2 regions of the Acidovorax sp. DMC1 genome follow, and region 1 is predicted to be linked to the other one. Evidence: predicted binding sites of a transcription regulator. Region 1 holds the regulator's gene; the other holds the start of a gene.
What was found. Region 1 encodes FNR, which switches genes on or off when oxygen is low (the NO sensors DNR and NnrR bind a similar motif). Its sites were predicted from a motif close to TTGATNNNNATCAA; they were not measured.
Positions count from the first base shown of each region.

Region 2: ACT531_RS02600 (hemerythrin domain-containing protein) is a predicted target of FNR. The motif match lies at 1,551-1,564, and genes of this name have one in related genera.

Region 1 covers NZ_JBQUYO010000005.1:62,383-65,850, forward strand. Annotated here, with positions in the region: gene hemN (oxygen-independent coproporphyrinogen III oxidase) at 1-1,147, opposite strand, end outside; gene fnr (fumarate/nitrate reduction transcriptional regulator Fnr) at 1,337-2,059, shown strand; gene ACT531_RS12295 (hypothetical protein) at 2,161-2,457, opposite strand; gene ACT531_RS12300 (FixH family protein) at 2,514-2,792, opposite strand; gene ccoG (cytochrome c oxidase accessory protein CcoG) at 2,857-3,468, opposite strand, start outside.
Region 2 covers NZ_JBQUYO010000001.1:553,339-556,806, reverse strand. Annotated here, with positions in the region: gene ACT531_RS02615 (DUF1800 domain-containing protein) at 1-156, opposite strand, end outside; gene ACT531_RS02610 (CsbD family protein) at 527-745, shown strand; gene ACT531_RS02605 (hypothetical protein) at 866-1,447, shown strand; gene ACT531_RS02600 (hemerythrin domain-containing protein) at 1,632-2,168, shown strand; gene ACT531_RS02595 (GGDEF domain-containing protein) at 2,352-3,398, shown strand.

The DNA of each region.
Region 1 (3,468 bases):
GGCACATCAGGGCCATGATGGCCGCACGGCGCACCAGGTCGTCGCGCGTGAGCGCCAACCCGCGCACTACGGGCAACCGCCCTTGGTCCAGGAAGTCGTAGTACTCATCCAGCGTCTTGGAGTTCTGGCTGTAGGTTGCCCCCACACGGCCTATGGCCGATACGCCCAGGCCGATCAGGTCGCAGTCCGGCTGCGTGCTGTAGCCCTGAAAGTTGCGGTGCAGGCGCCCCTGACGCTTGGCCACGGCCAGGGCATCGGTGGGCAGCGCAAAGTGGTCCATGCCCACGTACACGTATCCAGCATCCATGAAGGCATCGAGCGAGCGCGACAACATGGAGAGCTTGCTCGCGCCCGTGGGCAACTCCGCAGAGATGATGCGACGCTGTGGCTTGAAACGCTCTGGCAAGTGCGCATAGGCATACAGCGCGATGCGGTCAGGCCGCAGTTGCGCCACCTGAGCCAGCGTGCGGTCAAAAGACTCGGGCGTCTGGCGCGGCAGGCCGTAGATCAAATCCACATTCACTGAGTCAAAGCCCAACGAACGCGCAGACTCAACCAGCGCAAACACCTGTTCGGCAGGCTGGATGCGGTGCACAGCCTTCTGCACTTCGGCATCAAAGTCCTGCACGCCAAAACTCAGCCGGTTAAACCCCAGCTCAGCCAGCAGTGCAAGACGCTCGGCATTGACGGTGCGAGGGTCCACCTCGATCGAGTATTCCCCCCCAGGCGCCAGCGTGAAGCTGCGCTTGAGCATGGCCATCAGCTCCCGCAATCCATCATCGGATAGGAAGGTGGGCGTGCCACCGCCCAGGTGCAGTTGACTCACCACCTGTCCTACGCCACAGTGCGCGGTGTGCAGGTCGATCTCGCGGCTCAGGTAGCGCAAGTAGACCTCGGCGCGGTCATGGTGCTTGGTGATGATCTTGTTGCAGGCACAGTAGTAGCACAAGGATTCGCAAAACGGGATGTGCACGTACAGGGACAGCGGCATGGCCTTGGCCAGCGTGCCCGAGCGGCGCTGTTGCAGCGCCAGCACATAGTCTTCCTGACCAAACGCCTCCACGAAACGGTCGGCCGTTGGATAGGATGTATAGCGGGGCCCTGGCACGTCAAAGCGGCGCAGAAGGTCTGGCGAAACAGCAGTCATGGGGAAATTTCCTTGCGTACACCTTGACTGTGCCGTAGGCTCTGGGACATGTCCTTGACCTGCATCAAGTGAACCCGCAAGCGATACGGCGACAATTTGATGAAGGTCAGCCGCTTGCCCGCGCTCTGTATTCAGGTTCGTGTACGGCAAGCGCGATATGCTTGACCGCTAACCCAAGCCCATGTGTTTATGAACCCGCTCACCATCAAAGTCGCCTGCTCCAACTGCAACCTCCGCGAGCTGTGCATGCCCGTGGGCTTGAACGAAGAGCAACTGCAGCGCATTGACGAGGTCGTTGCTGTCCGCCGCAAGGTCAAGCGCGGCGGCACGCTGTTTCGCAATGGCGAGTCCTTCACGTCCCTGTACGCCATCCGCACCGGTTTTTTCAAGACCTGTGTGGCCACCGAAGACGGTCGCGACCAGGTCACAGGCTTTCAGATGGCGGGGGAGATCATCGGGCTGGACGGCATCGTGAATGACCACCACACCTGTGACGCGGTGGCCCTGGAAGATGCCGAGGTCTGCGTCATGCCTTTCGACCGCATCGAAGAACTGTCCCGCGAAGTCACGGCCCTGCAGCACCACGTGCACAAGATCATGAGCCGCGAGATCGTGCGCGAACATGGTGTGATGCTGCTGCTGGGCAGCATGCGTGCCGAGGAGCGCCTGGCGGCCTTCTTGCTCAACCTGGTGCAGCGCCTGCATGCACGGGGCTTCTCGCAATCGGAACTGGTGCTGCGCATGACGCGCGAAGAGATCGGCAGCTACCTGGGCCTCAAACTTGAAACAGTGAGCCGCACCTTCTCCAAGTTTGTGGAAGAAGGCATCGTGGAAGTCAAACAGCGCCATGTGCGCATCCTCGACACCGATGCCCTGCGACGCATTGTGAACAGCCAGCAGACCTGCCACTGAGTACGGCCCCTCGTCGGCTGAGGGTCGGGGCGGTACAAAAGCCCTACGGTCCCTTCTAAAACGGCATGCAGCGCATGCCCGCATGAACCGGCGAAAAAGGCTCAGGAGCAAGACGACGATGTCTTTCGGCAATCGTCAGGGCGCTCCCCGTCGGGCACGGGACAGCGGTTGACCTCAAACGGTGACATGGACAGCAGCGTGGTCAACGCGCTGGTGGCCATGGTGATGGCCCAGAACACAAAAAATGCGAGGGTGTACACCCCCTGCCTCGACAGCGCCAGAGGCTGCCCGAACCAATGCAGGTCCTGGGGGTCCACCATGGCAAAAACCAGCATCTCCAGCACACCCGCCATCAAAAAGGCGGGCCATGCAATCCACATCAGGCGTTGCGTCCACATATAGGTTCTGTCTCCTGGTGCTGCCGGGGTCGCCAGGGTGTGCGACCCTAGAGGTTTCAGCGTGGTTGGTCTTGCACAGGGGTGGCCGCATGGTTGCGGGCCTTGAGGGCCGGCGCCAGACTCTTCTCCGGCGCCGCCAGTGTCTTGTTGATTTCAATGCCCTGGCGGTAGTAGTCCTCCGCCACCACAGGGTCGGGCCGCGAAATCGCCAGCCACAGCGTCACAAAGCCCGCCACGATCACGATCAGTGGACCGGCAATCACCAGCCACACATGGCCAAACTTCCACCAGGGTACGGTTGCCGCCGGGGTTGCAATGGCAGGGTTTGAAGACATGGTGCTTTACTCCTCAACAATATCGGTCAAAGTGCGGCCCTGAAGGGCCCCACCGGAATACCGCTCAGCGCGGTACAAGGAACACGGATTTCTCCGTGACATGGGCCGCTGCTCCTACGGCCTGCACATCAAACTGAACGGCGTGTGATCCGGGCGTAGCGGAACCATAAGGAATCTGCAAACGCACGGCCACCCAGCGAGACTCCGCCGCGCCAATGTCCACTTCAGCCTCAGAAGCCACTTCCAGCCCCTCCAGGCCTCGCGCACTGATGCGATAACGCTGCTCGCCTTCGGTGGCATTCATGATCTGCAGCCGGTAAATGTTCTCCAGCTTGCCTCCCGCCACGATGCGCGAGAGCGCGGCGCGGTCCCGCACCACATCCACCTTCAGCGGCGTGCGCGCCACCAGGCTGGCCAACATGGCCACGCACAGTGTGACCAGCACGGCGCTGTAGATCAGCACGCGGGGGCGCAGCACGCGGCGCAACATCTGCGACTGCGTCCAGTGCTTGGCCACGCCGTTCTGGGTCGAATAGCGGATGAGCCCACGCGGGTACTGCATCTTGTCCATCACGGTATTGCAGGCGTCCACACACAGGCCACAGCCAATGCATTCGTACTGCAAACCCTTGCGGATGTCGATGCCCACGGGACAGACCTGCACACACAACGAGCA
Region 2 (3,468 bases), on a different contig from region 1:
GCCGCCACAGGCGGCCAAGGCAGTGGACGCGAACAGCGCCGTCAGCAGGGGCACATGGGCCCGGCTGCTGGCGGCTGTTGATTCGGTGGGAAGGGGTTGGCCCTCAGGTGCCTCTGCAACCGCAGTTGTCAGAGTCTCCTCGTGTGGATGTGTCATGGTGGTCGTGGTCAAAAGTCTGCCGCTGGCAGCACAGCCGTGACTAAATCACACGCCGCGCCCGCCTGGAAACACAAGTGTTACCAAGCGAAACACGCCTCTGCAATGCCTGCCGCGCCCAGGGTCTGAATGATGGGCCATTGCAACACTTTGTACCTTGCGGGGGCGGTGTTGGCCCTTCGCCAGAGGGCCAGAGCCACTGCATCGGCGATGTCCGTCACGCCCGTAGTCCTGTGCTGACGCGTGCTGCGTGGCGCGGACTACGGCGTCGGCGCCAGATCATTTTTACAGTGAACTCCATCGCATCACGCAAAGGTTCCACGCACTTCGAGTGGATGGCTGAAGCGAAATTCGCACAAGGAGTCACACCATGAATGAAGACACCATCAAGGGCAACTGGAAGCAGTTCAAGGGCAAGATGATCGAACAGTGGGGCAAGCTCACCAACGACGATTTCGATGTCATTGACGGCAAGCGCGAACAGTTCCTGGGCAAGCTGCAAGAGCGCCAGGGCATCGCCCGCGACGCGGCTGAAAAGCAGCTCAAGGAATGGCAAGACCGCCACCCCGACTTCCGTTTTAACGACTGATAGCGCAAACAGCGCCAACGCGCTGCGGGGCCTTCGCCCCGCGCCCCGCCAGGCTACCCCTGGCGCACCGCCCCCACAAGATTCACATCCATTGCATTCAATTTCATCGAGGAGAAAACCATGACATTCCAACGCACCCTGATCGCCGCCTGCGCAGCTGGTCTGATGGCTACCACCGCTTTTGCCATGACCCCTGCGGAACACAAGGCCGCCAAGGAAAGCATCTCGGCAGACTACAAGATGAACAAGGAAAAGTGCGATGCCCTCAAGGCCAACGCCAAGGACATCTGCGTGAAGGAAGCCAAGGGCGCGGAAGACGTTGCCAAGGCGGAACTTGAAGCCCAGTACAAACCCAGCGCCAAGGCCAGCCAGAAGGTGGCTGAAGCCCGCGCCGATGCCGCCTATGCCGTCGCCAAGGAAAAGTGCGACGACCTGACTGGCAACGCCAAGGACGTGTGCGTGAAGGATGCCAAGGCCGAACATGTGAAGGCCAAGGAAAACGCCAAGGTGGCCGCCGCCCAGGCAAAGCCTGCAGACACGGCCGCCGAGAAGGCCGCCAACGTGGCCGAGGCCCGCAAGGATGCCACCGCTGAGAAGAACGAAGCCAACTACAAGGCCGCCAAGGAGCGCTGCGACGCCATGAGCGGCGACCTCAAGTCCAAGTGTGTGGACGACGCCAAGCGCATGTACGGCCAGAGCTGATCGGCCGGGCGCTGAGCGCCTGACCTGATCCCTTGCCCTATCAGGCTGTATCAGGCCCTGCCCGCTGCGCGCGGTGCAGGGCCTGGCTGCGTATGGGGATGCCATGACCTGCATCAACACCCGGCCGGGCCGGGGCTTCTAAGCTCGCAGCTTCGTTTGATCTGCCGCCTGCCCAAGGAGTCCCATGGCCCACCTCGAATGGTCTGATGCACTGAACCTCGACCTGCCCCTGATGGATGACACCCACCGGGAGTTTGTCGACCTGCTGGCCGCTGTGGACCAGGCCAGCGACGCGGAGCTGCTGCCCCGCTGGCGTACGCTGGTGGAGCACACCGAGCAGCATTTTGGCCAAGAAGACGACTGGATGGCTTCTACCCGCTTTGCCTCGGGCAACTGCCACAGCATGCAGCACAAGGTGGTGCTGCAGGTGATGCGGGAAGGCACGGCCCGTGCCGAGCAGGGCGACTTGAAGGTGCTGCACGTGATGGCCAGCGAACTGGCGCTGTGGTTTCCGCAACACGCGCAGAGCATGGATGCCTCGCTGGCCCTGCACCTGCGCCGCGTGGGCTTTGACCCCGCCACGGGCGTGGTGCACGCTCCCACAGCGCTGCCCGAGGCATTGATCCACGGATGCGGTGGCGCCACTTGCTCAGACTCCGGCGCGCCCGGTTCCGACGAGCCCGCTACCCAGCGTGATGCCGCACCTGCCTTGGCAGCCTGACTCCATAGATTGACGGACTGTCCGCTGCAGCGGGCACACCGAACGCTGCACCAGAGCATCAAGGTAAGCGTTCCGCCTGACGAAGTCATGGGGCAATCGGGCTAACACCCATGCAGCTGTGCAGCTTGTATGGCATGCTGCCCCATCTCAAGGCAAATGGGGGCGGCGCGGCCGCTTCGCGTCATGGCCGACACCACCCCTTCTGACGACCCCTGCGACGACACCGACCGCCTGCAAGCCCTGCAGCGCTACGGCATTCTTGACACCCCCATGGAGCCCGCTTACGACGAGCTGGCCGACCTGGCGGGTTACATCTGCGAAGCCCCCGTGGCCCTGATCAGCCTGCTGGACAACCAGCGCCAGTGGTTCAAGGCCGCGCGCGGGTTTGCACTGCGGGAGACCCCGCTGAACGAGTCCGTGTGCCGCTACGCCATCCGGCAGTCCGGCGTCTTCATCGTGCCCGACCTGGCGCAAGACCCGCGTTTTGCGCACTACGCCATCGTCACGCAAAAGAACCCGCTGCGCTTTTACGCCGGGGCGCCGCTGGTCACGCCGGACGGGTTTGTGCTGGGCACGCTGTGCGTGCTGGACCACCGGCCGCGCGAGCTGTCTGCCAAGGTGCAGGACCTGCTCAGTGCCCTGGCGCGCCAGGTGATCCGGCTGCTGGAGCTCAAGCGCGCCAACGACCGCCAGGGCCAGATGCTGGTGGAGCTGGAGGCGGCCCGCCACCAGATGGACGTGCTGGCCCATACCGATGTGCTGACCGGCCTGGCCAACCGCCGCTCGTTCACCGACCGCCTGCGCCAGGAATGGGCGCTGCTGCAGCGGGGCCATGAGCCGGCCTGCCTGCTGATGATGGACCTGGACCACTTCAAGCGCGTGAACGACGTGTACGGCCACCATGTGGGCGACCAGGCCCTGCAGCTGTTTGCCACGCTGTGCCGCGACGTCTTCCGTGCGGCCGATGTGCTGGGACGCTGGGGGGGCGAGGAGTTTCTGGCCCTGTTGCCCGCCACCGGGCTCGACCAGGCACAGGTGGTGGCCGAGCGTGTGCATGCGGCGCTGGCTGCCCACACGCTGCCCGGCATCGAGCCAGCGCTGGTGCTGTCGGTCAGCATGGGGCTCACGCTGTTCGACCCGCTGCGGCCGCTGGACATCACCCTGCGCCTGCTCGACTCTGCGCTCTACACCGCCAAACGCGAGGGGCGCAGCCGCACCGTGGTGGTGTAAACGCTCTGTTTTTGATAGCTGCTGGCGCATATTGCACAGGCGCTACCGGCCATTTTTATTAAAAATTGTG